Regions from separate parts of the Methylobacterium sp. GC_Met_2 genome, predicted to be linked through region 2. Evidence: predicted binding sites of a transcription regulator. Region 2 holds the regulator's gene; the other holds the start of a gene.
What was found. The regulator PhoB, encoded in region 2, activates phosphate uptake and scavenging genes when phosphate is short. The targets are predictions, from matches to a motif close to TGTCATNNANCTGTCAT.
Positions count from the first base shown of each region.

Region 1: the regulator PhoB is predicted to act here: its motif matches at 2,620-2,636, upstream of OXS49_RS32090 (alkaline phosphatase D family protein).

Region 1 is NZ_JALNUM010000189.1:52-6,179, reverse strand. Features, by position in the region: partial or broken gene OXS49_RS32100 (rhomboid family intramembrane serine protease) at 1-209, shown strand, start outside; gene OXS49_RS32095 (CBS domain-containing protein) at 341-772, shown strand; gene OXS49_RS32090 (alkaline phosphatase D family protein) at 1,010-2,578, opposite strand; gene OXS49_RS32085 (patatin-like phospholipase family protein) at 2,746-3,732, opposite strand; gene hisI (phosphoribosyl-AMP cyclohydrolase) at 3,729-4,151, opposite strand; gene folE (GTP cyclohydrolase I FolE) at 4,192-5,031, opposite strand; gene OXS49_RS32070 (iron-sulfur cluster assembly scaffold protein) at 5,285-5,728, shown strand; gene yidD (membrane protein insertion efficiency factor YidD) at 5,733-6,071, shown strand.
Region 2 is NZ_JALNUM010000092.1:3,022-24,940, forward strand. Features, by position in the region: gene OXS49_RS24495 (TadG family pilus assembly protein) at 1-489, opposite strand, end outside; gene OXS49_RS24500 (TadE/TadG family type IV pilus assembly protein) at 486-932, opposite strand; gene modC (molybdenum ABC transporter ATP-binding protein) at 1,051-2,154, opposite strand; gene OXS49_RS24510 (glutathione S-transferase) at 2,574-3,257, shown strand; gene modB (molybdate ABC transporter permease subunit) at 3,306-3,998, opposite strand; gene modA (molybdate ABC transporter substrate-binding protein) at 4,015-4,830, opposite strand; gene OXS49_RS24525 (50S ribosomal protein L11 methyltransferase) at 5,747-6,679, shown strand; gene OXS49_RS24530 (hypothetical protein) at 6,777-7,043, opposite strand; gene OXS49_RS24535 (aminopeptidase P family protein) at 7,254-9,092, shown strand; gene OXS49_RS24540 (protein-disulfide reductase DsbD domain-containing protein) at 9,199-11,355, shown strand; gene phoB (phosphate regulon transcriptional regulator PhoB) at 11,492-12,187, opposite strand; gene phoU (phosphate signaling complex protein PhoU) at 12,313-13,032, opposite strand; gene pstB (phosphate ABC transporter ATP-binding protein PstB) at 13,147-13,938, opposite strand; gene pstA (phosphate ABC transporter permease PstA) at 14,002-14,889, opposite strand; gene pstC (phosphate ABC transporter permease subunit PstC) at 14,898-15,875, opposite strand; gene pstS (phosphate ABC transporter substrate-binding protein PstS) at 15,961-17,001, opposite strand; gene OXS49_RS24575 (hypothetical protein) at 17,231-17,476, shown strand; gene OXS49_RS24580 (hypothetical protein) at 17,499-17,699, opposite strand; gene recN (DNA repair protein RecN) at 17,816-19,489, opposite strand; gene OXS49_RS24590 (outer membrane protein assembly factor BamD) at 19,767-20,648, opposite strand; gene lpxC (UDP-3-O-acyl-N-acetylglucosamine deacetylase) at 20,839-21,786, opposite strand.

The DNA.
Region 1 (6,128 bases), on a different contig from region 2:
CGGTCGAGACCATCCCCGAACTCCTGCGCAACCGGACGGCCGTGTCCTTCCTGGCGATCTGGCTCGTGACCAACCTGCTGTTCGGCCTCGTGAGCGTGCCGCTGGTAGGCGAGAGCGCTTCCATCGCGTGGGACGCGCATCTCGGCGGGTTCATCGTCGGCTTCCTGCTGTTCCCGTTCCTCGATCCGCGGGAGACGCCGCGGTCCTGACCACCTTGCCAACCGGGCGAAACGGCCACACACTCGCCGTATTGTGAAGGCGCCGGGGCCAACCCGGCCGACAGCGCAATCCCGGTGTCGCGGGCTGACGGCGCACCGGACGCGTTACACGGGAGAGAGCCATGACCGTCGCACGCATCCTCGCCGACAAGGGCAGCTCGGTCGTCACCGTAGCCCCCGACAAGACCCTCGAGGAGGTCATCCAGATCCTCGCCGACCGGCGCATCGGCGCCCTGGTGGTCGCTCAGGACGACGGGTCGGTGGCCGGCATCATCTCCGAGCGGGACATCATGCGGGCGCTGGCCGGGCACGGGGGCTCGGCCTTCGACGCGCCGGTCTCCGCGCACATGACCGGGAACGTCACCACCTGCGGGCGGAGCACGACGATCGAGGAGGTCATGACGCTGATGACCGAAGGCCGCTTCCGCCACGTGCCGGTCTGCGAGGACGGGCGCCTGATCGGGCTGGTCTCGATCGGCGACGTGGTGGCGCGCAAGATCGCCACCGTCGAGGCCGAGCATCAGGCGCTGCGGGATTACATCACGATGGCGTAGGGGGCCGACTCTCCCTCCCCCCTCTGCGGGGGAGGGTGGCCCGCGAAGCGGGTCGGGAGAGGGGAGCGACGGTGCAGAACAGCGCTCTGCCCGTCGTGCTGGTCGCGCCCTTTCCTGAACCCGGGTTCCCCGCTTGCGGGACCTTCGTCCCGGCCCGACCCCTGCTGACGCAGGGGCCCCCCTCCTCCCCCGCAGAGGGGGGAATGCGCGGCTACGTAGTCCCAAAAGAGCGTCGCCTCACGCCTTCACGGGATCGAGCGTCACGTGCCACAGGTCGGAATCGGCCGCGTCCTTGAGCGTCACCGTCATCTGCTCGGTCCGGCCATCGACCGCGACATGGCCGAAGAACTGGTAGCCGGAGGCCGGTGACAGGTTTACCTGGCCCTTCTCGGGCGCCTTCACGAAGCGCAGCTGCGGCCCGAAGGTGTTGTCGAGCGCATTCGGCCCGAAGGTGCCGGCGTGCAGCGGCCCCGAGACGAACTCCCAGAACGGCTCGAAATCCTGGACCTTTGCCTTGTTGGGGTCGTAGTAATGCGCGGCCGTGTAGTGCACGTCGGCCGTGAACCACACCGTGTTGCGGATGCCCGCGCTCTTGATGAAGCGCAGCAGGTCGGCGATCTCCAATTCGCGCCCGAGCGCCGGCCCGTCGCCCTGTGCCACCGCCTCGGAGCCGAAGTTTTTATCGACGTCGTACGTCACCACGAGGCCGAGGGGCATATCGGCGGCGATCACCTTCCAGGTCGCGCGGGATTCGAGCAGCGCCCGCTTCAGCCACGCGATCTGCTGCGGCCCGAGGAAGTAGGAATCCGGCCCGTACGTGGTCTGCGTGTTCTCGCCGTTCGGGCCCCGGTAGGAGCGCATGTCGAGCATGAACACGTCGACCAGCGGGCCGTAGCCGATCTTGCGGTAGACCCGTCCGGGCTCGGACGGCTCGAAGCGCATCGGCATGTATTCGTGGAACGCGCGAGCCGCGCGCAGCTGCAGGGCCAGCACGTTCGGGTCGGTGTATTTCTTCTTCAGGTGTTCGGCCCGGGTCAGCGGCTCGCCCGGCCACCAGTTGTTGGTGACCTCGTGGTCGTCCCACTGCGCCAGGATCGGCACGGCGGCGTTCATCGCCAGCACGTTCCGGTCGGTGAGGTTGTACTTGTGGCGGCCCCGGAACTCGGCCAGCGTCTCGGCGGGCTTCGCGACGGCCTCGGTGACGCGGTTGCGCCAGAGGCTGCCATCGGGGAGCTTCACCTCGGACTGGATCGGCCCGTCGGCGTAGATCGTGTCGCCGGAATGGATGAAGAAGTCCGGCCGGTTCTTCAGGATGGCGGAGTAGATCGTCATGCCGCCGCGGGCCTCGTCGATGCCCCAGCCCTGGCCCGCCGTGTCGCCCGACCAGCAGAACGAGACCGAGCGCCGATCCGCCGGCGCGGTGCGGAACCGGCCGACCTGGGCCGGCCCGACGATGGTCGGCGCGGCGATGTCCTGGAGGCGGACGCGATAAAAAACGTCCTGGCCCGCCGGCAGTCCGGTCAGCGCCACCTTCACGGTGCCGTCGGTCTCCGGGAGCGCGTCGGCGAAGACGCCCTGGAGTTTGGAAAAGCTCTCGGTGGTCGCCCACTCGATGATCGCCCGGGCGGGCCGGTCGGAGCGGGCCCAGACCACGGCCGAGTCGGTGCCGACATCGCCCGACTGGAGCCCATGCGTCAGGAGCGGCCGGTCGGCGGCCCGGCTCAGGCCGGGGCGGGCGAGGCCGGAAGCCAGCCCGACGAGGCCGGCGCCTCCGGAAAGCAGGATCTGACGGCGACTCGTGGTCATTGGAACCCCTCCAAATGGTGGGGCGCCCATCGCAGGCTGGGGCGACAGGGGGATGACGGGGGGATGCGCCGGGGCCTGCTCAGGTCTTCCAGCCCATCCCCCTCATCCTGAGGTACCGGAGCGCAACGGAAGCCTCGAAGGAGGGCTCCAGCCAGCCGCGCGAGCCCTCAAGCGCGCGCCTCGGCCCCCGCCACCACAGCCCGGATCCGCGGCAGCGCCGCCCGCGCCGCCCGATAGCCGATCGCGATCCCCTCATCCGCCCGGTGGAAATCGAACAGCCCGAACCCCGCCACGTCCGGCCCGATGGCCACGTCCGGCGGGTCGCGCTCCAGCCGGGAGCGGGAGATCCGGTCCTGGGTGATGTTGAACGCGTCGAGCACCACCCGGGCGAGGCCCGGCACGGGGATCTCGGGCTCCGGGCGCGGAAAGCCCCGCAGGCGGTCGCGCAGCGTGGTCAGGACGCCGCGGCGGGGGACGTAGGCCGGCACCTCGCGCACAACCGGGCCGCCGGTATCGCCATTGAGGTTCACGCAGATCACCAGATCGGCGCCGAGCGCCCGGGCCAGAGCCACCGGCACCGGGTTGACCAGCGTGCCGTCCATCAGCACCCGGCCCGCATGGGTCACCGGCGGGAACAGACCGGGGATCGCGTAGGAGGCGCGCACCGCATCCACCGCCAGCCCCTCGGTCAGGCACACCTCCGCGCCGGTGCCGTACTCGGTGGCGACGCAGCCGAACCGGATCGGCAGGCGCTCGATCCGGCGCTCGCCCAGATCGGCGTGGAGCCGCTGGCGCAGGCGGTTGCCGGCGATCAGGCCGGAGCCCGGCAGGCGCGGATCGATCAGCCCGACCACCCGGCGCCGGGTCAGCGCCCGCGCGAAGGCCTCCAGCCGGTCGAGCCGCCCGGCGGCGTAGCAGGCCCCCACCACGGCGCCGATCGAGCAGCCCGCCACCACGGTGGGGTGGATGCCGGCCTCCTCCAGGGCGCGCAGCACGCCGATATGGGCCCAGCCCCGGGCCGAGCCGCCGCCCAAAGCCAGCCCGATCCGCGGGCCCGCCTTCGGCAGGGGCCGGATCGGCTCGACGGCGCCGGGCAGGAAATACGGAACGGCGGGACACTCTTGCCACCCGGTCGCGGCAAGGGTCGCGCTCATTTCCCGGCGAACTCCAGGGTGGCGCGGCCGTCCGGTTGCCGGACGACACTGCGGTAGAAGCAATCCCGCCGGCCGGTGTGGCAGCAGCCGCCGTCGCCGCCGACCTCCACGCGGATCAGCAGCGCGTCCTGGTCGCAATCGACCCGCATCTCGATGACACGCTGGATCTGGCCGCTGGTGGCGCCCTTGTGCCAAAGTTCTTGCCGCGAGCGCGACCAGTACCACGCCTCGCCAGTCTCGATCGTGCGCGCCAGCGATTCGGCGCTCATGTGGGCGAGCATCAGCACCCGGCCGTCCCCCGCATCGACCGCGATGCAGGTGATCAGCCCGTCCCGGTCGAAGCGGGGCGTGAAGGCTTGGCCCTCCTCGACCGCGGCGCGGGGGCCGGGGGGATCGAAGGCGCTGTCGCTCGCGGTCATGGCGTGGAAGGGCGGTCCCCGATTCTGGGCGTGCTGTAGACTACTTGGTGCCGCCGCGCACCAGGGTCAGGAAGCGGACCTGCTCGTTGGCGTTGTCCTTGAACACGCCGCGGAACTGGCTGGTGATGGTCGAGACTCCGGATTTCTGGACGCCGCGCATCGCCATGCAGAGATGCTCGGCCTCCACCATCACGGCGACGCCGCGGGGCTTGAGGATGCTCTCGATCACGTCGGCGATCTGGGCCGTCATGGTCTCCTGCGTCTGCAACCGGCGGGCGAAGGTGTCGACCACCCGGGCGAGCTTCGACAGGCCGACCACGCCCCGGGTCGGGTAGTAGGCGATGTGGGCGAGCCCCATGAACGGCACCATGTGATGCTCGCAATGGGAGTGGAACGGGATGTCGCGCACCAGCACGATGTCGGAGTAACCCTCGACCTCCTCGAACACCCGCTCAAGCAGCTTCTCCGCATTGACGCCGTAGCCGCCGAACAGCTGCTCATAGGCTTTCGTCACCCGGGCGGGGGTGTCGAGCAGGCCCTCGCGGGTCGGGTCGTCGCCGGCCCAGCGCAGCAGGGTGCGCACGGCGGCCTCGGCCTCGGCGCGGCTCGGGCGGCCGGTCTCGATGCCTTCGGGGATGCGGGTGGCGGAAGCCGGCTCCGGTGCGACCTCGACGGGGCGGGTCTCATCCACCGGGCGGTTGTCATTGCGCATGCCGTCTAGACCTTGCCCGTCGATCCCGTTCGGGGGAAAATCCTGCCCGTTCCGGTGAAAACCCTGGCCGTCGCTCGGATACGACAGGGATTTGAGCGCGGCATCCATGGCATCCTCGGCCCGGGCGATGCGGGACTTCATCGGGGTGCTGTCGGGCTTGGCGTACATCGTCGGATCGCGTCGGGCGTGTGAGGGAAGATCCCGGGCCTGAAAAGGTTTCAGGCCGGCGCCCCGGAATGGACTGAAGCCGTGGGAATCCCCTCGGACGGATCGCCGGAGCCGTGGGCGCGACCCTGGTTGCCGGACCGCCTCCTCGCGAAGCGACCGTAAGGCGCCTATATCATCGTTCGCGGGGCAACGCGCAATGCGCGAACCGCGCGGCAGCGTCCCGACGGGACCTGTACCCACGGCCGAGGACCCGATGCTCGACGATATCTACAACCGCCGCATCCTCGAACTGGCCGCCGATATCCCCCGGCTCGGCCGGCTGGAGAACCCGGATGCCAGCGCCACCGCGCATTCCCGCTTGTGCGGTTCGACCGTGACGGTGGACCTTGTGCTGGGCGAGGATGGCCGAGTGGCCGATTTCGCCCAGGAGGTCCGGGCCTGTGCGCTCGGCCAGGCCTCGTCATCGCTGATGGGGCGCCACGTGGTCGGCGCCAGCGCCGAGGAACTGCGCGGCGTCCGCGAGACCATGCGGTCGATGCTCAAGTCGAACGGCCCGGCTCCCGACGGGGCCTGGGCGGACCTGGCCGTGTTGGAGCCGGTGCGGGCGTTCAAGGCGCGCCACGCCTCGACGCTCCTGACCTTCGACGCGGTGGTGGATGCCCTCGACCAGATCGCCGCCAAGCGGCAGGCCGCCTGACGGCATGGTCCGCCGGGCGGCGCATTGGGGGATCCGCGCCTATCAGCTCACCCTGTCGGGGCTGATCGGACGCCAGTGCCGCCATTGGCCGAGCTGTTCGGAATACACCGACACCGCCATCACCCGGCACGGGCTATGGCCGGGGGGCTGGATGGGGTTTGCCCGGATCTGCCGGTGCGGGCCGTTCGGCACCCACGGGATCGACCTCGTTCCGGAGCGGCTGCCGGCAGGGGCGGTCTGGTACCGCCCCTGGGCCTATGCCCGCTGGCGCGGCGTCGAGGCGCCGCCTTCGGCGTTCGCCTGTGAGGCTGTGGGGGAGGGCGCAGGATCGGACGGGCGTTGAGGAGCTTCGTTCCTGTTTTGTTTCACGTGAAACATGGGTGATGGGCAGGTGCTTCAC
Region 2 (21,919 bases):
TTGCAGCGTGCCCGATCCGATGCTGAAGGCCGCGAATTGCGCGCTGGCGGCGGTCCCGACGACCCGGAGCGGAATCGACCCGGCAAGCCCGATTGTCCGTCCGAAGGTGATCGGTACCGCCGTCGACAGCCCGACCCGAACGGCGTTGGCCGGGCTCGACCCCGGGTGAAAGCGGTTGGCAGGTGCAACCCCTGGTACGCTCGCGTCGTAGGTGCCGGGATCCACCGTGGCGACCGCGCTGCCGTAGCCGTTGTCGCCCAGCGATCGGCGCGCCATCGTGTTGGCCTGGGTCGGATCGATCGCCCCCATCATCGCGGCGATGTCGGCCGCCGCCTGCGCCTTGCGCCGTTCCTGGAACACGAGGCCCAGATCGACCCCGACGGCGCCGGCCGCCAACAGGAACGTGCTGCCGAGCGCCACGAGAATCGCAACGTTGCCGCCGCGCGCCGTGCCGAAGCGGCGCAACCGGTTCCGGATCCAGCCGATCACAGACCCCCCTTCCGCACGCTGATGGTGCTGCGCAGGATGGTGGGCAGCATCGGGAGCAGGCGCGAAAAGGCGTTGATGCCCAGGGAGGCGGTGTTGGCGGAGAGCGTGACGGTGTAGATCGTCGCGTCGTTGGGGTCGGATCCGACCTGCACGGCAACGCTGCCCGGCCGGAACATCGCGCCCGTGCTCAGGCTGCGGTTCACGGTGTTCTGCGCGAGGGTCGCACGCTCCGTGTCGGTGATGCCGGCCACCGACGCGCGCGCCGCTTCCGCAGCGATCTGGCGCAGGTTGTGGGCCGCGCCGAGGCAGATCCCGAGCATGCCGATCCCGGCGAAGAGCAGCAGGAGCAGCGGTGCCACGAGGGCGAACTCCACCGCGGAACTGCCGCTGCGGCAGGCGAGTCTGGTGGTTGTCGGGCGATGGAGCAGGCGTCTGATGCCCATCGGTCTACCTCTGAGAGTTGTGCTCGATTTTCCCTTTCAATCTATCGTGGCGCTCGAATCCTAACCAAGGGTTGTGTATTCAAAATAAGAACGCGGTAAATAACGGTATTCAGCCGCGTCAGATTGCGACAGACGCGCGCAGCTCGCCGATCCCGGCCGGGTCGAACGCGACGCTTTTGACGATGGCGTGGACCGGCTGTCCGATCGCGAGCCCGAGATCGCGGACGGCCGCCCGGGTGATGCGCGCGACGAGATGCGCGTCGTGGCAAGCGATCTCCACGGCCATTTCGGTGCCCGAAGCGCTCATTCCGCTGATTCGACCGGCCAGGATGTTGCGCGCGCTGAGGCCCTGGGGCGGTGCGGTCGCGATCAGCACGTCGCGGGCGGGGATACGCACGCGCAAACGCGTCCCGACCGGGCGCGCCAGCCCCGGCACCAGCAGGCGCCCCGCAGCGCCGGTGAGGCGCGTGAGGCCGGTGTCCGGATCGATCGCCTCCACCACCATGTCCAGCAGTGCGCCGGCTTCGGCGTCGTGGACCGGCGCGAGATCGGCCCGGCGCAGGATCGCTTCCGCGGGTCCGGCGGCGGCCACGCGGCCCGCCTCCAGCACGACGACCGTGGTGGCGAGTCGCGCGACCTCCGAAACCGCGTGACTCACATAGACGATCGGCACGCCGGCCTCGTCGCGCAGGCGCTCGATCGCGGGGAGGATCTCGGCCTTGCGGGTCTCGTCCAGGGCCGCGAGGGGCTCGTCCATCAGCAGGAGGCGCGGCCGGGCCAGGAGCGCCCGTCCGATGGCGACCCGCTGGCGCTCGCCGCCGGAGAGCCCGGCGGGCCGGCGGTCGAGCAGATGACCGATGCCGAGCATGCCGACCACCGCCTCGACATGCGCGGGGTCGGCCCGGTGGCGGGCAAAGACGCGACCGTAGGCGAGGTTGGTTCGCACGCTGAGATGCGGAAACAGCCGCGCGTCCTGGAACACCACGCCCACCCGTCGGCGATGGGGCGGCAGGAAGAGGCCGATGCCCGTATCGACCAGCGTGGTGCCGTCCACGACGATCCGACCTCGATCGGGCCGGGCGAGCCCGGCGATCAGGTCGATCAGCGTGGTCTTGCCTGAGCCCGAGCGCCCGAACAGCGCCGTCAGACCCGGCCCGGCCTCGAAGGCCGCGTCGAGCGCGAAGGCGCCGCGGCGCAGGGTGACGTCGACCTGGATGCTCACGCGCAGCGACTCGGGTAACCAACCGGGCGGCGTGGTCCTGCGTTGGCGTCGTACCCGATCACGTTGGACACGGTAAACGACAGTGCCACCGTCGCCGAGTGAGGCGCGGGTCCCCTCTGCCATGCGGGACAGGTCTGCTTTCGCAGAGAGCCGGGTGAGGGATGCGAACTTTCAGCACGAGGCATCCCCTGTCGGCGCCTCGAGAGTGCGCTCGATCCTGTGGGTTCTCGTCCCTCACCCCAACCCTCTCCCGAGCGCGAGAGGGGGCCGGTCGCGCGTGCCAACCTGTCTGGAGACGTGTGTCGTGTACGGTGCGCGTTGCAATCGTGCGCGGCACTCACCTCTTGAGGTGACGCGCCCTCTTGGGCCGAACCGGTGCCCGCTTCGGCGGAGAGCGCTCCAGCGGGGACAGAATCGCGATGATCACGGTCCATCATCTCGAAAACAGCCGCTCGCAGCGTGTGCTCTGGCTGCTGGAGGAACTCGGGCTGGCCTACACGGTGAAGCGCTATGCGCGCGATCCCCGAACCATGCGGGCGCCGCCGGACCTCGTCGCCATCCACCCGTTGGGCAAGGCGCCCGTGATCACCGACAACGGGGTCGTTGTCGCGGAGACCGGGGCGATCGTCGCCTACCTGACCGAGACGGCGGGGGGCGCCCTGGTGCCGGTGGCCGGGACGGAGGCCCGCAGGCGCTACATCTATTGGTTGCATTACGCGGAAGGGTCGGCGATGCCGCCGCTCCTGCTGAAGCTGATCTTTTCCCGCCTTGCGCCGGGTAGCCCGTGGCTGCTGCGACCCCTCGTTCGCCGGATCGCCGGGACGGTACTGCGTGGCTTCGTCGATCCCGACCTGCGGCGGCATGCAGCGTTCTGGGAGGCGGAACTCGCCGATGGTCCCTATGTCTGCGGCGCGGATTTCACCGCCGCCGATATCATGATGAGCTTCCCGCTGGAGGCGTTCGCGGCCCGCGGCACCGGGGCGGGGCCGCGGGTCCTGGCATGGCTGGAGCGTATCCACGCGCGCCCCGCTTATCGCCGGGCCCTGGAGGCGGGCGGTCCCTACGCGTATGCCGGCACCGGCGGATCGCCGCCGACCGGGTGATACGGCGCGCGCCGCGGGCTGAGAGAGGGGCGGGACGGAAGTAGCCATCTAGCCCGCGCCCAGCTTTCGTCCCAGCCGATTGGCCAGGAACTCGGAGGCGAGCAGCGCCGTCACCGAGATGGCGATCGACACCAGGGTGAGGCGGAGCGCCGGCCCCTCCCCGCCCGGAACCTGGGTCAGCGTATAGATGGCCGAGGGCAACGTCTGGGTCTCGCCCGGGATGTTCGACACGAAGGTGATGGTGGCGCCGAATTCCCCCATCGCCTTGGCGAAGGCCAGCACGGCACCCGCGATGCAGCCCGGCAGGCTGAGCGGCAGCGTGACGGTGAGGAAGACCAACAGAGGGCTCGCGCCCAGCGTCCCGGCCGCCTGCTCGATCCGGCGATCCACAGCCTCGATCGACAGCCGCATGGCCCGCACCATCAGCGGGAAACCCATGATCGCGCAGGCCAAAGCCGCCCCGGTCCAGCGGAACGCCAGGACGACCCCGATCTCCGCCAACAGGCTTCCGACCGGGCCCCGACGGCCGAAGGCCAGGAGCAGCAGGTAGCCGGTCACCACAGGGGGCAGGATCAGCGGCAGGTGAACCAGCCCGTCGAGGAGCGCGCGCCCTGGAAAGCGGCGCCGGGCCAGGAGCCATGCGGTCGCGAGGCCGGGCCCGAGGCTCGCGAGCGTCGCGATTGAGGCCACCTTGAGGCTCAGGGCGACGGCGGTCCACTCCGCCGGGGTCAGGTCCAGCATGGCGGGGCTCCACCCGCTACCGGCCGGCAGCGGGGGCCTCGACCACCGAGAAGCCCTGGGGCTCGAAGGCGCTTCGAGCCGCCGGACCGCGCAGATCGCGCAACAGGACCGCGGCATCGGGGTTACGCGCGTCCTGGATGACGGCCGCCGGGTAGACGATCGGCGGATGGCTATCGGGCGGGAAGTTCGCCAGCACCTGCACGCTGGGATCGGCGGCCGCGTCGGTGGCGTAGACGATGCCGAGCGGTGCTTCGCCCCGGGCGACCAGCAGAAGGGCCGCGCGCGCATTGTCGGCCTGGGCCACTTGCCCCTTCACGGCTTCCCAGGCGCCGAGCTTCTCCAGGGCGGCCTTGCCTTGCCGGCCGGCCGGGACGGCATCGATCGTCGCCATAGCGAGCTTGCCGCTGCCGAGCAGTTTGGTCAGCGCCGTGCCGAGATCCGGAGCCAGCGCGACCCGGGGATCGGAATCTTCAGTCTTCGGGCCTGGGGCGATCAGAACCAGCGCGTTGCGCAGCAGGTCGATCCGCGAGCCCGGCTTCAGCAAGCCGGCCCGGGCCACATCATCCATCCAGGCTTGGTCCGCCGAGATGAACAGGTCGGCGGGCGCGCCCGCCTCGATCTGCTTCGCGAGGGTGTTCGAGCCCGCATAGGAGATCCGTACGGACTTCCCGGTTTCCTTCGCCCAAGCCGCGGTCGCATCGTCCAGCGCGTTCTTGAGGCTGGCCGCAGCGAACACCACGACGGGATCTCCCGCCCGCGCGGCGTGGGGCGCTGAGCCGAACGCCAGAGCCCCGAGGGGGAGCGCCACGAGGATGCGTCGGGTCGGGCGCATGGCCGAAGGTCCCCTTTGTCGCCGTCCGTTATATCCGGGCGGGTATGACGGGGAGCATAAACGCTGCTTGATGCCCGGCCAAGAACCGGTGCCCTGCCCGGCGACGTGCGCGCGTGCGGCGTTCAGCCATGCGCCGGGTCGCGGGGCTCTTTCGGAGCATTTTCCGCGCGATGCAGGCGGCTCAGCAGGACGAGAAGGTGCCCCGGCAGTGGCCCATCGGGTGTCGGGCCGCCGAAGAGCCGTTCACGCGGCGGCCGCGCAGGCGCCGACGGCTCGGCGACGACCACGGGCCCGAAGCGGCCGGAACGTCTGGACTTGGTCACGCGGTACGCACCCTGCTTCATCGCGTTTCACGTCGAAAGCCGGCCGAAAACGTCGCTCCGCGAAGCGGGTTCCGCTCGGTTGCGCGGTCGCCTGTGGTTAACGTGTGCGCACGATGCCGCATTGCCGTGCGTGCGCAGTGGCGATTCGTGGTCCGGTCTTTCACCAGGTCCGGAGGTCGCGCCGCTCAGGCGATCCGGCCTCCGGCAGCGGGGTCATGCCGGCCGCCACGACGAGTGCCCACAGCCACGCGGCGCACGTGGTGGCACAGGCAAGTGCGGCACTGATGAAGAAGGGGGCGGTCATCGACTATGCGTGCCTGCCAAAACTGGCGCGCCAACTCACGAATGAGTGGCGTGCCGGAGTTGAGGGGTCTGGCTTTGGGAAGCCGAGACTGTCTAATCATACATTCCGGACCGAGATAGTGATTTAGAACATCAACGAAATGAGTATTGCCGCTTGTGTCTCCCGCGCAACAAATCGCGCCGCGACCGTGAGGGCACGGGCCGGTCCCGCCCGGCGGCGTCGGTTTTTTCGCGTCGGCATCCGCTTGCCCCCTGTGATGTCGCGCGCGTCGGCGTTACAGCCCGGACCCATGCTGGAAGGTTTGCCGCCCCATCGCCCGTCCCACGTCCTGTGCCTGCTGACCGACGAGCGCTCGGCGCGGGCCATGACGGATCTTCTGGGCGAGATGTTCGATCCCACCGAGACCGCCGTCGCGGCCTTCGAGGATGCGGACGGACGCACGTGGCGGCTCGAAGCCTATTTCGCGGATGCACCCGATGAAGACTACGTCCGCGCGCTGATCCGGCCGGTGATCGGCGACGCCGCCGACGCGGCGGTATTCCGTACGATCGACCAGCAGGATTGGGTGCGGGCCTCGCTGGAGGGGCTGAAGCCCGTCCGGGCCGGGCGCTTTATCGTTCACGGCTCGCACGACAGGGATGCGGTGCGCGCCAACGATCTGCCGATCGAGATCGAGGCGGCGCTGGCCTTCGGCACGGGGCACCACGGTACGACGCTCGGCTGCCTGCGGGCGCTGGTTCAGGTGCTGAAACGGCGGCGGCCGGCCCATATCCTCGACGTCGGCACGGGCACCGGGATCCTGGCCTTCGCGGCCGCCAAGGCGTTGCGGCAGCCGATCGTGGCCGGGGATCTCGACGCGGAGGCGGTGCTCACGGCCCGCGAGAACGCCCGCGCCAACGGTCTCGGCCCCTATCTCAAGCTCTATCTCGGCCCCGGTGTGCGCCACCGCCTCGCGGCCCGTCCGCGTCATTTCGATCTGGTTTTCGCCAACATCCTGGCGCGGCCGCTGCGACTCCTCGCCCCCTCGCTGACGCGGGTGGTGGCCCCCGGCGGCGTATTGATCCTGTCCGGCCTGATCGAGCGCGATGTCCCGGGCGTCCTCTCGGCTTACCGACACCAGGGCTTCGCCCTCGTGCGCCGCGGTCTGATCGAGGGCTGGGTCGCCCTCGTGCTGATGCGCGGCGGCACGGCCGCGCGCCCCGTGCGACGCCCTCAGCGCTGAACCGCGCGCAGGCGGGCAAGATCGGCCGGCGTAAAGTCTGAGCCAGTCCTCGACCCGTTATGTCCCCGCGGAGTATCTCTGATCGCTGCCCGCGCCCTCAGCGCGCGGCGCGGACCTTGCCGGGCGGGCAGACACGGTCGGATCCGGCCTCGGCCGGCTCCGGCGGGGTCGAATCCTGGAAGCACTGCGACACCGGCGCACCGAGCGCCGCCATCAGGACACGCAGGCCCTCGATCCACTCCTCGACCTCCGCGAGCGACGCGAAGCCCTCCCGGCGAACGACAGTATCGGGTTCGACCGTCACGATGGCGTCGAAGCAGCCATCCGCTCTGTCGCTGATCCGGTAGTAAACGCGACGTGCCATGATCCCGAGATAGGCCAAAACCCACGGCGTGATAAGATTGTTCGCGATTTTTTCATGTTGAATAAGGTATGCGGGCCAGCCATTGCTGGGCTGCGCGCTGCATGACGGGTGCCGTCTGACAACCTGTACGGGCATCGTGCGCGCCCTCACCCTGCATTCCCGATGCCGGGTCGGTTGCCATGCCGGCGGCGAGCGCTCTACCCTCCCACCATGATCGAGCCGCCGCCGTCCCGACCACGCCAGCGCTTTCAGACGTTCGACGACCCGGGCCATCGCAAGGGGCCGGAACGGATCGAGGCTCTGCGGGCCGCCCTGCGCGAGACGGGGGTCGACGGTTTCGTCGTGCCGCGGGCCGACGAGCACCAGTCCGAATACGTCCCCGCCGACGCCGAGCGGCTCGCTTGGCTCACCGGGTTCACCGGGTCGGCCGGGACTGCGGTGATTCTGGCGGAATCCGCCGCCCTGGTTGTGGATGGCCGTTACACGCTCCAGGCGCCCGAGCAGGTCGATACCGGCATCCTCGCGATCGTGCCGTTGGCCGAAACGACGCCCGAAGCCTGGATCGGTGCCAACCTCAAGCGCGATCAGGTGCTGGGCTACGATCCGTGGCTGCACACGCCGGACGGATTGGCGCGCCTGGAACGGGTGGCCACGAAGGCGGGCGGTGCCCTGCGGGCCGTGCCGAACCTCGTGGATGCCGTCTGGGCCGGTCGGCCGAAGCCGCCTGCCGGCCGGGTCATCCGCCATCCGGACGCGCTCGCGGGCGAAACGGTCGCCGACAAGCTCGCCCGGGTGCGGGACAGCCTGACGGAGGCCGGCTGCGACGCCCTGGTGATCTCGGATCCGCACAACCTCGCCTGGGCCTTCAACCTGCGCGGCGCCGATGTCGGGCATACGCCCCTGGCCCTCGGTTACGCGATCCTGCCGCGCGAGGGGCAGGCGCGCCTCTTTCTGGCCTCGCCGGCCGTCGATCCGGACCTGCGCGCGGCGCTCGCGCCCGTCGCCGAGATCCTGCCCAAGGCCGAGCTTGAGGATGGGCTGGCGTCGCTCAGCGGGGCCCGGGTCCGGCTTGATGCGGCCACGGGCGCGGTCGCCCTCAAGGAACGGATCGAATCGGCCGGCGGCACGGTCGATGTCGGCAAGGATCCGATCACCGCGATGAAGGCGCTCAAGAATGCCGCCGAGATCGCGGGCGCGCGCGCCGCCCATCAGCGCGATGGGGCCAGCGTCGTCCGCTTCCTGGCGTGGCTCGACGCGGCATCCACGGCCGGGGGCCTCACCGAGATCGCCGCCGTCGAGGCGCTGGAGGATTTCCGCGCCGCGGGCGGCGATCTGCGCGACGTCTCGTTCCCGACCATCTCGGGATCCGGACCCAACGGGGCGATCGTCCACTACCGGGTCACCCGCGCCAGCGACCGGGCGGTCCGGCCGGGCGAGCTGTTCCTGATCGATTCCGGCGCGCAATACCCGGACGGCACCACCGACATCACCCGGACCGTCGCGGTGGGCGCGCCGAGCGCGGCGATGCGCGACCGCTTCACCCGGGTGCTGAAGGGCCATATCGCCATCGCCCGGGCGGTGTTTCCCAACAAGACGACCGGCGCGCAGATCGATGCCTTCGCCCGGGCGCCCCTATGGCAGGCGGGGCTCGATTTCGACCACGGCACCGGCCACGGCGTCGGCGCCTTCCTGTCGGTGCACGAGGGGCCGCAACGGATCGCCAAGACCGGTACGGTGGCGCTCGAGCCCGGCATGATCCTGTCGAACGAGCCGGGCTACTACGCGGCCGGCGCCTACGGCATCCGGATCGAGAACCTCGTTCTGGTCGAGACGCGCGCCATCGCGGACGGCGAGCGCCCGATGCTCGGCTTCGAGACGCTGACGCTGGCGCCCTACGACCGGAACTTGATCCAGACCGAGCTGCTCGAACCGGGGGAGCGCGCCTGGATCGACGCCTACCATGTCTGGGTCCGCGAGGCGCTGTCGCCGGAGCTCGATGCCGGAGCGCGCGACTGGCTGGCGCGCGCCACGGCGCCGCTGCCCGGGTGAGGCCGCGGCGCGCGACCGCCACGGCCCTTCGTGGTAAGCGCGTCGTCACGGAATGGCCCGAACGCTGGGCCTGAAACCGCGGCCGCCCGGCCCGCGAAGGGACAGCATGATCCGCCGCCTCGTCCTCCCGATTCTGGTCCTCGCCGCGAGCCTGTCGGCGGCCCTGGCGCAGGGCCTGCGCACGCCGCCGGATCTGGTGCGGTCGAGCCTTGTCGCCGAGCCCGCCGCGGTGGCGGGGGCGCGGCCTTTTACCCTCGCGGTGCGGATGCAGGTGAAGCCCGGCTGGCACGTCTACTGGCGCAACCCGGGGGATTCGGGCCTGCCGCCCGAGGTGACCTGGACCCTGCCGGCCGGCTTCAACGCCGGGGCGCTCCAGTGGCCGGCGCCGGAGCGGATCCCGATCGCGACGCTGATGAATTACGGCTACGAGGGCGAGGTCACGCTCCTCGTCCCCGTGACGCCGCCGCCGAGCCTCGATCCGGCCAACCCGGTGCAGATCCAGGCCAAGCTGACCTACCTCGTCTGCGAGACCGAGTGCGTGCCGGGCTCCGCGGATCTTGCCCTCACCGTGCCGGTGGGCGAGCCGCGTCCCGATCCGGACAATGCAGCCCTGTTCGCCCGCGCTCGGGCCGCCCTCCCGACCCCTGCGCTCTGGCCGATGAACCTGTCGAGCCAGGGCGATACCCTGCAGCTCGATTTCACGGCGACGGGGCTCAGGCCCGACACGATCCGGAACGCCGCCTACTTCCCGTATGCCGAGACCGCGATCGACAACGCGAGCGCACAGGTGATGGCGGTCGACGGCACCGGCCTGCACCTCACCGTCGCCCGGAGCAGCCCGACCGAAGCGGCTCCCACGGCCCTTCCGGGTGTGCTGACCCTGGACGAGGTGACCGAATCCGGCAGCCGCCGCCTCGCCTTCGCGTATGGCGACGAGCCGGTGCTTCCGGCCGCGACCGATCCGTCGGTTCCCGTCGCGGCGACGCCGGCCGGGGCCGCCGCGCCCGACCTCGACCTGCTGACGTTTGCCACCGCCGCCGCCTTCGCTTTTTTCGGCGGCCTCATCCTCAATCTGATGCCCTGCGTCTTCCCCGTCCTGTCGATCAAAGTGCTGAGTCTCGTGCGGCATGCGGGCGAGGGTCCGGCCCGCCTGCGCCTGCACGGCTTCGCCTATACGGCCGGCGTGCTGGCGAGTTTCCTGGGTCTGGCCGGAGTGCTCATCGCCCTGAAGGGCGGAGGGGCGGCGATCGGCTGGGGATTCCAGCTGCAATCGCCCCTGGTGGTGGCGGGGCTCGCCTATCTGCTCTTCGCGATGGGTCTGAGCCTGTCCGGCGTGGTCGAGGTCGGGGGACGGCTCGCGGGTGTCGGCGATCGCCTGACCCGGCGTTCCGGCCTGAGTGGTTCGTTCTTCACGGGCGTGCTGGCCACGCTGGTGGCGACGCCCTGCACGGCGCCGTTCATGGGCTCGGCAATCGGCTTCGCGCTGACCCAGAGCGCAGGTGTGGCGCTTGCCGTGTTCGCGAGCCTCGGGCTCGGCCTCGCCCTGCCGTTCTTGGCTCTCACTCTCTGGCCCCCGGCCCTTCGGGCGCTGCCGCGGCCGGGCGCCTGGATGGAGACGCTCAAGCAGGTGCTCGCCTTCCCGGTCTACGCCACCGTGGCTTGGCTGGTCTGGGTCCTGGCGCAGCAGGTCGATCCGCGGGGCCTTCTGGCGGCGCTGATCGGCCTCGTGCTGGTGGGTTTCTCCGCCTGGGCCTGGGAGCGCGGACGCGCCGCCGCGCCCGGGGCACGCCGGATCGCGCAGGTCTGTGCGGCGCTCGCCCTGATCGCCGTGGTGGCCCTGGTGTCCACCCTCCCGCAGGACCGTGCCGCGCCGACCGCGCAGGCCGCCGCCGGTGGTATCGAGCCGTTCACGCAGGCCCGTCTCGATGCGCTGACGAGCGCGCACAAGCCGGCCTTCGTCAACATGACCGCGGCGTGGTGCATCACCTGCGCGGTCAACGAGACGACCTCCCTCTCCACGAAGGCCGTGCGGGCCGCGATGGCCGAGCGGGGCATCACCTATCTGAAGGGCGACTGGACCAACCAGAACCCCGAGATCACGCGCCTGCTGGAGAAGCACGGCCGGAGCGGCGTGCCGCTCTACCTGCTCTACACCGACGGCGGCGAGCCCCAGGTGCTGCCCCAGATCCTCACCGAGGGCACGGTGCTCCAGGCCCTGGCCTCCGTGCCGGCCGCCGACAGGAGTGCCGCGCTCACCCGCTGATCGGGGGTTCCCGAAGGGCGGAAGCCCTTTGGCGGGGTGTCGGGGCGGAGTCCAGACGCTCGGGCTTCGCCCCATAGCAAGGCTCCGCCCTGCACCCGCAAAAGGTCTTGACCTTTCGAAATCGGGACTTGGCGATTCAGGCTTCGAGGGAGAAGGTTTCGTCGAAGGCGTAGCCGGAGCCGCGGACGGTGCGGATCGGATCGGCTTGGCGTGGGCCGTTCAGCGCCTTGCGCAGGCGGCCGACATGGACGTCGACGGTGCGCTCGTCGATGTAGACGTCGTGACCCCAGACCCCGTCGAGAAGCTGCTCGCGGGAGAAGACCCGGCCCGGGGCCAGCATCAGGAATTCCAGCAGCCGGAACTCCGTGGGGCCGAGATGCAGCTCCTCGCCGGCCCGGCGCACCCGATGACCGGTGCGGTCCAGTTCGAGGTCGCCGGCGGCCAGACGATCCGAGACATGAGCCGGCTTGGCCCGGCGCAGGAGCGCGCGGATGCGGGCGAGCAGTTCCGGCACCGAGAACGGCTTGACGATGTAATCGTCGGCGCCCGTCCCGAGGCCCCGGATCCGGTCGCCTTCTTCGCCCCGGGCGGTCAGCATGATCACCGGCAGCCGCTCGGTCTCCCGCCGGGCCCGGATGCGGCGGCAAAGCTCGATCCCGGACAGGCCGGGCAGCATCCAGTCGAGCAGGACCAGATCGGGCATGCGCTCGGCCAGAAGCAGTTCCGCATCGTCGCCCCGGGCCGCCGTATCCACCAGGAAGCCCTCGGCTTCCAAGTTGTAGCGCAGCAGCGTGGTCAATGCCTCCTCGTCCTCGACGATCAGGACTTGCATACTCACCTTCGATGACCCGTTCTCGCGGCGGACGCGGCAATGGTGCCGGAGGCTCCGCCCAGCCTCAACCGAAACCGACCGTCACGGCGGCGACGCCCCCAGGATCCTGCGCCCCGGGAAGCGCTTCACGGCGCCAGACCCCCATCCACCGTCACGTAATTCGACGCATCGTTCTTCGGCCGTTCTCCGGCGAGCGTCTCGCCCGTGGCGAGGTAGTGGATCGTCTCGGCGATGTTGGTCGTGTGATCGCCGATGCGTTCGACATTCTTGGCGCAGAACAGCAGGTGCGTGCAGAACGAGATGTTGCGCGGATCCTCCATCATGTAGGTCAGAAGCTCGCGGAACAGGGAATTGTACAGCGCGTCGATCTCGCCGTCGCGCTCCCACACGTCGTGGGCCGCCTCGATATCGCGGCTCGCATAGGCGTCCAGCACGTCCTTCAGCTGGCCCTCCGCGAGGTCGCTCATGTGGCGCACGCCGAGCACGATCTTCTGCGCCGGCGCCTGATCGGAGATCGCCACGACGCGCTTGGCCACGTTCTTGGCGAGGTCGCCGATCCGCTCCAGGTCCCCGGAGACGCGGATCGCCGAGATGGTCTCGCGCAGGTCGATCGCCAGGGGCTGCCGCCGGGCGATCAGCAGGACGGAGCGCTCCTCGATATCCCTCTGGAGGGCGTCCAGGCGCTTGTCGGCGAGGATCACCGCCTGGGCGAGCCCGTCGTCGCGGCGCACCAGGGCGTCGGTCGCCTCGGTGGTCATCTTCTCCGCCACGCCGCCCATCTCCGAGATCGAGCGACGGAGGTTTTCGAGATCGGTGTCGTAGGAGGTAACGATATGGCCGGGCATGGATGGATCCTTCGATGGGGGCCAGGACGTGCGATCCCACCCGGTTGCCGCGATCCCGCCCGGCCGCCGCGGCGCCCGGGTCGCGATGGCGCGGAAACCGGTCTTCGAAACAGCTTAGCCGAAGCGGCCGGTGATATAGTCCTGCGTCCGCCGCTCGGTCGGGTTCATGAACATTTTTTCGGTTTGTGAGAATTCAATCAGCTCGCCGAGATACATGAAGGCGGTGAACTGCGAGATGCGCGCCGCCTGCTGCATGTTGTGCGTGACGATCGCGATGGTGAACTCGTCGCGCAGCTGCTCGATCAGCTCCTCGATCCGGCCCGTCGAGATCGGGTCCAGCGCCGAGGTCGGCTCGTCGAACAGGATCACCTCCGGGCGCTGGGCCACTGTGCGAGCGATGCACAGACGCTGCTGCTGCCCGCCCGACAGGCCCATGCCGGACTGCTTCAGCTTGTCCTTGACCTCGTCCCAGAGCGCCGCCTTGCGCAGCGACGCCTCGACCCGGTCGTCAAGCTCCGATTTCGGCAGCTTCTCGTAGAGGCGGATGCCGAAGGCGACGTTGTCGTAGATCGACATCGGGAAGGGCGTCGGCTTCTGGAACACCATGCCGACCCGGGCGCGCAGATCGTTGAGATCGACCTTCGAATCCAGGATGTTGACGCCGTCCAGCAGGATCTCGCCCTCGGCGCGCTGCTCCGGATAGAGGCTGTAGATCCGGTTGAAGGTGCGCAGCAGCGTCGACTTCCCGCAGCCCGACGGGCCGATCAGCGCGGTCACCTGCCGATCATGGAAGTTGAGGTTGATGTCCTTCAGGCCGTGGAACTGGCCATAGTAGAAGTTCAGCCCCTTCACGGCGATCCGGACGGGCGCCTTGGTGTCGGCGCCGGCCTTGGCGGAGGGCTGCATAAGGGGCTCGGCGGCGGCGGTGGCTGCAGCATGGCTCATCGGGCTAATCCTTCGGCTCGCGCTTCAGCGGGCACGCTGCGGCTTGACCACCAAGCGGGCGATCACGGAGAGGGCGAGGATGGTCATGGTGATCAGAAGCGCTCCGGCCCAGGCCAGCTGCTGCCAGTTGGAATAGGGCGAGAGCGCGAACTGGTAGATCATCACCGGCAGGTTCGGGACGCCACCCATGAGGTCGGGGCTGAACCAGCTGTTGTTGTTGAGTGCGGTGAACAGGAGCGGCGCGGTCTCGCCGGCGATGCGGGCCAGCGCCAGGATGATGCCCGTCACGATGCCGGCCGAGGCGGCGCGCCAGCTCACCTTCATGATCACCATGGAGGGCGGAGCGCCGAGCGCCGCGCCGGCCTCGCGCAGGGTGCCCGGCACGAGGCTCAGCATGTCCTCGGTGGTCCGCACGATCACCGGCGTGGCGATGATCGCGAGCGCGATGCCGCCGGCCCAGCCGGAATAGCTGCCCATGGGCCGCACCATCAGCGTGTAGACGAACAGGCCGATCAGGATCGACGGCGCCGAGAGCAGGATGTCGTTGAGGAAGCGGATCAGGACGGCCAGCTTCGAGGTCCGGCCGTATTCCGCCAGGAATGTTCCGGCCATCACGCCGACCGGCGTCGCGATGACGATGCCGATCGTGGTCAGGATCAGGCTGCCCAGCACCGCGTTGGCGATGCCGCCGCCCTCGCTGCCCGGCCCCGGGGTCGGTTGCGTCAGCAGGGTCGGCGTGAAGCCGCGCACGCCTTCGACGATCAGCATCAGCAGGATCGAGCCGAGCACGATGATGCCGAGCAGCGTGGCAAAGGCGCAGAAGCCACGGAGTATGGCGTCCGCGCGGCGCCGGCCGGGGCGGACCCGGGCCTGCACGAGCGGCGGCGCAGCGCGTGTGTTGATCGCGTCCATGGGGCTCCTCAAGCGACCCGCACGCGTGACGTCAGGATGCGCGCGGCGATCAGGACGATGAAGGTGATGACGAACAGGATGCAGCCGAGCGCCATCAGGGCGTTGAGCTGCATGCCGTCCGCCTCGTTGAATTCGTTGGCGATCCGGGACGCGATGGTCGAGCCGGGATCGAAGATCGAGGCCGAGAGGCGGTTGGCGTTGCCGACCACGAAGGTCACCGCCATGGTCTCGCCCAGCGCACGGCCGAGGCCGAGCATGATCGCGCCGATGATCGACACCGAGGCGTGCCGGATCAGGACGAAGCGCGTCACCTCCCAGGTGGTGCAGCCGACGCCGTAGGCGCTCTCGCGCAGGATCGTGGGGATCTGGTCGAGCATGTCGCGGGCGATCGAGGCCACGAACGGCACGATCATGATCGCCAGGATGATGCCGGCGGTGAGCACCCCGACCCCAGAGGGGATGCGGGCATACAGCACGGTCCCGACGATCGGCAGGCCCTCGACGACGTTCGAGATCGGGATCTCGACGAAGCGGGCGAACAGCGGGGCGAAGATGAACAGGCCCCACATCCCGTAGATGATGCTCGGCACGGCGGCGAGCAGCTCGATCGTCATCGCGACCGGCTTGCGCGCCCAGCCCGGGCAGAGCTGCGTCAGGTAGATGGCGATGCCGAGCGAGACCGGGACGCCGATCAGGAGGGCCAGGAGCGCCGACATCACCGTTCCGATGACGGCCACGAGCGCGCCGTACTGTTCGGTGCCGACGTTCCAGACGCTGGACGTCAGGAAGCCGACGCCGAACTCCCGGAAGGCCGGCAGGCCGCCGTAGACGATGGAGCCGATGATCCCCACGAGGACGGTCAGCACCAGCAACGCCGCGCCGTACGCGCAACCGCGGAACACGGCGTCCATGTTCCGGCTCGGTCCCTTCCGCGCCGCCGACGTACGGGTTCGGCCGAGGGCAATCGTTTCAGTCAAAGCAGACATCCGCGGTTCTCTGCGAAGGATAACGTGGTAGCGCGGCGGGATCTCAGAAGCGAGGGAGGAGGTCGAAGCCTCCTCCCCGTTGGGCTTACATATTGTAAACCGGCTTCCCGTCCTTGCCCTTCACGTTCTTCCACTCTTCGTGGATCAGCGCCACGACGTTGTCCGGCAGCGGAACATAGTCGAGATCCGAGGCAAGCTTGTCGCCGTTCTTGTACGCCCAGTCGAAGAACTTGAGCACATCGGCGGCCTTGGCCGGATCGGCCGGGTCCTTGTGGACCAGGATGAAGGTCGCCGCCGTGATCGGCCACGCCTCCTCGCCGGCTTGGTTGGTGAGCGAGATGCCGAAGCCGGGGGCCGACTTCCAGTCCGCGCTGGCCGCCGCCGCCTGGAACGCCTTGTCGTCGGGCTGCGGGAACTTGCCGGCCTTGTTCTGCAGCAGGGCGTAGGCCAGCTTGTTCTGCTTGGCGTAAGCCGACTCGACGTAGCCGACGGAATTCGGCACCTGCTTCACGGTGGCCGTCACGCCCTCGTTGCCCTTGCCGCCCTGACCGACCGGCCAGGAGATCGTCGTGGCCGCGCCGTACTCCTTCTTCCACGTGTCCGAAGCCTGGGACAGGTAGGTGGTGAAGATGTTGGTCGTGCCCGAGGCGTCGGACCGGTAGACCGGCGTGATGTTCGTGTCGGGCAGTTTCAGGCCGTCATTGAGCTTCGCGATCCGCGGATCGGTCCACTTGGCGATCTTCCCGGCATAGATGTCGGCCAGCACGTCGCCGGTCAGTTTGAGCTTGCCCGGCTCGATTCCGGCGATGTTCACCACCGGCACGACGCCGCCCATCACGGTGGGGAACTGGACGAGGCCGTCCTTGGCCAGCTGCTCGCCCTTCAGCGGCGCGTCGGTGGCGCCGAAATCGACCGTCTTGGCCTGGATCTGCTTGATCCCGCCGCCGGATCCGATCGACTGATAGTTCAGACCCGAACCGGATTCCTTCCGGTAGGCCTCGGCCCACTTCGAGTAGACCGGGAAGGGGAACGTAGCCCCGGCCCCGGTGATGTCGGCGGCCAGCGCCGCAGACGCCAGCTGTACCGTCGCGAGTCCGACGGCGAGCGCGTAAGCGAAGGGTCTCATGGAATCTCCGTTGCCGTCGGGCAAGAGCCTGCGCCACCCCGCCGGCATGCTCATGCCCGCGGCAGAGCCTTGCGGCCGATCCGTGAAAGATCCAGCGCCGGCCGCCCGATGGCTGCGCGGTTACGACAGGTAGATGACACCGGCATGACATCGCGTCGCAGGTCGCGCGGCACGGTTCACGGGTCTCGCGCGTTCCTACCGGCAACGGCACGGGAAGGGACTGGGAACCGTGGTGGGCGAAAACGCCGATTCAGCGACGGAGACTGACCCGAACTGGCTTGCCCTGCATGCCGAACGGGAAGCGGTGGAGCGCGCCCTGACCCTCGCGCAGGCGCGTCAGAAGTTCAGTGGCGATCCGGATGCAGCCGCGGCAGCGCGGCGCGAGGAGGCGGATCTGCTAAAAGATCTCGACCGGATCCTCACCCTGATTCGAGCGGCCGAGTATCGGCGGCGGCCGGGGGCGCGCCGCTGGTGAGGCATTCGGGAGCGGGATCGCCCTACCCGGCCCGGCGCAGCTCCCGCTCCTTCTGGCGCAGGCGCAGGAGCAGCTCGACATGGGTGTCGGTGATCGGCTGCGTGTCGACACTGCCTTCATAGACCGTGCGCAGCGAGAGACCCAGCCGACGCGTATCGATCGTCCGCTTCGGATTCTGTCCCACGTGCGAAAGGTCCTCGGAATCGACGCCTGACAGCTTCATGGCTCCCTCTCGTCCTTCGGCCGCTCCAAACCGCTGCGGCGCCGGGATGGCAAGAGAGTCACCAAGAATGGTTAACGAACCGTTACCGTGAACCAACGGTTAAGCTTACCTGTCAGTTAACCGTCGGCGCCCTGAAGAAGCCGCGCAGCCGCCGCGCGGGCTTCATCGGTCACTGTTGCCCCCGCGAGCATCCGGGCGATCTCCTCCCGGCGCTCGGCCACGGGAAGGCTGGCGACCCGCGTTGCGACACGGCCGGCCCCTTTCACGGGTGCCTTCGCGATAAGGAAATGCGTCTCCGCGCGAGCCGCGACCTGCGGCGCATGGGTGACGGCGACAACCTGTACGGTCGCGGCCAGGCGTGCGAGGCGCAGCCCGATGGCATCCGCAACAGCACCGCCGACGCCGGTGTCGATCTCGTCGAAGATCAGGGTCGGGGCCGAGCCCTTATCGGCCAGCACCACCTTCAGGGCGAGCATGAACCGCGACAACTCGCCGCCCGAGGCGACCTTCATCATCGGTCCGGGCTTGGTGCCGGGATTGGTCTGCGCCCAGAACTCGACCCGGTCGGTGCCGGCCGGATCGCGCGATTCCGGGTCGGTGACGATCTCGGTGATGAATCGGGCGCGCTCGAGCTTCAAGGGGGGCAGCTCGGCCTTCACGGCGGCGTCGAGCTGCTTGGCGGCGCGGCGGCGACCGGCACTGAGCTTTTCGGCGGCCTCGGCATAGGCAGCCTCCGCGGTGGCAAGAGTCTGTTCGAGGCCTGCCAGTGCCGCTTCCCCGGCATCGATCGCCGCAACGTCGCCGGCATAGCGCTCGGCAAGCGCCGCAAGATCGTCGGCCGCGACGTCGTATTTGCGGGCGGCCGCCCGCAGGGCGAACAGCCGTTCCTCCACCCGCTCGAGATCGCGGGGATCGAACTCGGTCTCCGCCACCGCGGCGTCAAGCACGGCTCGAGCCTCGTCGAGGGCTACGATCGCGGCGTCGAGGGCGTTGACGCAGGGATCGACGAGGGCGGGGAGCTGCGATGCGCGGCGCTCCAGCTTCCGCAGGGCGGCCGAGATATGGGGTACCCCGGAATGGGTCCCGCCCACCGCTTCCAGCGCCGCATTCAGTTCGCGCGCGACCTTCTCGGATTGCTGCATGATGCTGCGGCGCTCGGCGAGCTGAGCCTCCTCACCGGGCTTCGGCGCGAGTGCAGCCAGCTCCTCCACGGCGTGGCGCAGGAAATCGGCCTCCTTCCGGGCCGCCTCCACCCGAGCGCGGTGCTCGGCGAGGTCGGATCGGGCGGTGCGGACCGCGCGGGCGGCCGCCGCGACCTTGGCGAGCTGGCCCTGCAGGCCGCCGAACGCGTCGAGGATCGCCCGGTGCGAGGCCGGATCGGCCAGCGCACGGTCGTCGTGCTGACCGTGGATCTCCACCAGGGCCGCGCCGATCGCGCGCAGGACCTGGACGCCCACCGGCTGGTCGTTGACGAAGGCGCGGGTGCGTCCGTCCGCCATCTGGGTCCGGCGCAGGATCAGATCGCCCTCCGTGTCGATCTCGGCCTCCGTGGCAATCCGGCGAGCCGGATGGTCCAGGGGCAGATCGAACACGGCGGTGACGACGCCCTGCGCCTCGCCGTGCCGGACGAGGCGGCCATCGCCACGCCCGCCCAGCGCCAGCGCGAAGGCGTCGAGCAGGATCGATTTGCCCGCGCCCGTCTCTCCGGTCAGGACGCTGAGGCCCGTTCGGAAATTCAGTTCGAGACGGTCGATCAGAACGATGTCGCGGATCGCGAGCTGCGCCAGCATGCGGCGGGGGCATTCCTCAGAAGGGGACCGCAGAGATAAGGCCGTGGCGCCGCTGATTCACCCCAAAAATGCGTCGCACAATGGGAAAGGCCCGAAGCAGGCGCTCCGGGCCTCAACGTGTTCGGGGCGGTCGACCTATCCGGTCAGGGTTTCGAAAGGTCGAGACCTTTCGCAGGTCCAGGGCGGGGCCCTGATGAATATCTCAGGGCGCTGCCCTGTGTACCCGCCAAAGGGCTGAAGCCCTTTGGAAACCCGGAAAGCGGGTCAAACCGCTTGTTCACTCGGCCGAGGCCGTCTTGCCCGCGACCGAGCGGTAGATCTTCGACAGGAACGAGGCCTTCTCCTCCCGCGGCTCGAGCCCGTTCTGGGCGAGGAGCGCGTGCGCGTCCTTGTACCAGGAACTGTCCGGGAAGTTGTGGCCGAGCACCGCGGCGGCGTTCTGCGCCTCCTGGGTGATGCCGAGCGCCCAGTAGGCTTCGGTCAGGCGCTCCAGCGCCTCTTCGGCGTGGCGGGTGGTCTGGTACTTGGAGACCACGTCACGGAAGCGGTTGATCGCCGCCGGGAAGTTGCGCCGCTCCAGGTAGAAGCGCCCGACTTCCATCTCCTTGCCGGCGAGCTGGTCGCGGGTGATCTGGATCTTCGCCTTCGCGTCGATCGCGTATTCCGAGGTCGGATACTTCTGGACCAGCTCCTGAAGGGCCGTCAGCGCCTTCTCGGATCGCTCCTGATCGCGGGTCACATCCGGGATCTGCTTGTAGTTCGACATTGCCATCAGGTACTGCGCGTAGGCCGCATCCTTGCTGGCCGGGTGCCGCTGCAGGTAGCGCTTCGAGGCGCTGATCGCGTCGTCGTACTTCTGGCCCTCATAGTTCGCGTAGGCCGTCATGAGCAGCGCCTTCCGGGACCACTCGGAATACTGGTACTGCTTGTCGAGGCTGTCGAACTTCTTGACCGCGCCGTCGTAGTCGCTGTCTTCAAGCTTGGCCAAGCCATCGCTGTAGAGCTTGTCAGCCGGGATGTCCGGAACGACCTCGGGCTTGTACTTCTCGGAGAACAGATTGGTCGGGTCGAAATCGCAGCCGCCCAGGCCGAGGCCGAGGATGGCCACGAGAGGCGCCGCGAAGGCTGCCGCCCGGCGGTAACGAATGGTGACAGGCATCTGGCGCTCTTTCCCGGAAGCGGCGCCATCCCGCGCCGTCATGCCATCGCGTGCGTGGATCCGGCCTTCTGAGCCGAACCCGCCGTTCACGGACCGTTAAACCGTGACGTTTGATTCGGGCACGAAAGCGGCAAGGCTGAGGCGGTACGGAACGATCGCCGACTGTGGCTTGCGGACCACAGGTTGATCGTCAGAGGTCGCCCGCGAAGGCGGCGACCCCCAAACCGACGCCGAGTTCCGAGAGGACGGTCTCGCGGCGCGGGCCCTGCGCCTCGACGATCGCGTAATTGGCCCGGTCGGCCAGAAGGGCGGAGAGGACGCCGACATTCATCCGGTGGCCGCCGCAATAGGAGCGGTACGCACCTTGGATCGGCAGGCCGGCCAAGGCGAGGTCGCCGATCGCGTCCAGGATCTTGTGGCGGACGAACTCGTCCGGGAAGCGCAGGCCTTCGGGGTTGACCACCGCAGTCTCGCCGACCGCCACGGTGTTCTCCAGGGAGGCGCCGAGGGCGAAGCCCGCCTTCCAGTACCGCTCCACGTCCCGCATCATCCCGAAGGTGCGGGCGCCCGCGATCTCACGGCGGTAGGTGGCGGGAGAGAGATCCATGGCCCGGCGCGAGCGGCCGATCACCGGGCTCTCAAAATCGATTTCCACATCGAGGCGGAAGCCCCGGTCGATCGGCCGAAGTTCCGCGAAGGACCGGCCGGTCTCGATGCGGACGTGTTGCAGCACCTTGAGCCAGCGCCGGGGCGCCCCGCAGGCGGCGATCCCGACCTGATCGATCGCCTGCACGAAGGGAAGTGCGGAGCCGTCGAGAATGGGCATCTCGGGCCCGTCGATCTCGATCAGGGCGTTGTCGACGCCCAGCCCGTAGAGCGCGGACATCAGATGCTCGACGGTGGCCACCGCACCCGTCTCGACGTCGCCCAGGACGGTGCAGAGCTCGGTGGCGGAAACGAGTGCGTGATGCGCCTTGATTAGGCGGTCATTGCCGTGGGGCGTACCGGTGCGGAGGAAAGCAATACCGTGATTGGCGGGTGCGGGCCTGAGCGTGATCTCGGCGGGGTTCCCGGAATGAACCCCGATGCCCGAGAGAGTCGCCGGCCCTTTGAGGGTCGTCTGTTTCAGCGTTCGCATTCCTTAGCCCCCGGCCGCGATCAGGCTCCGCCATTCCAACGGGGAATGGGCGAACACCGACTGATCCGTCCGCTGCTTGATGCCCCTGCTCACGCGATCAGGTTGTATCCCGATGCATGTCTCGTCGGTCTTG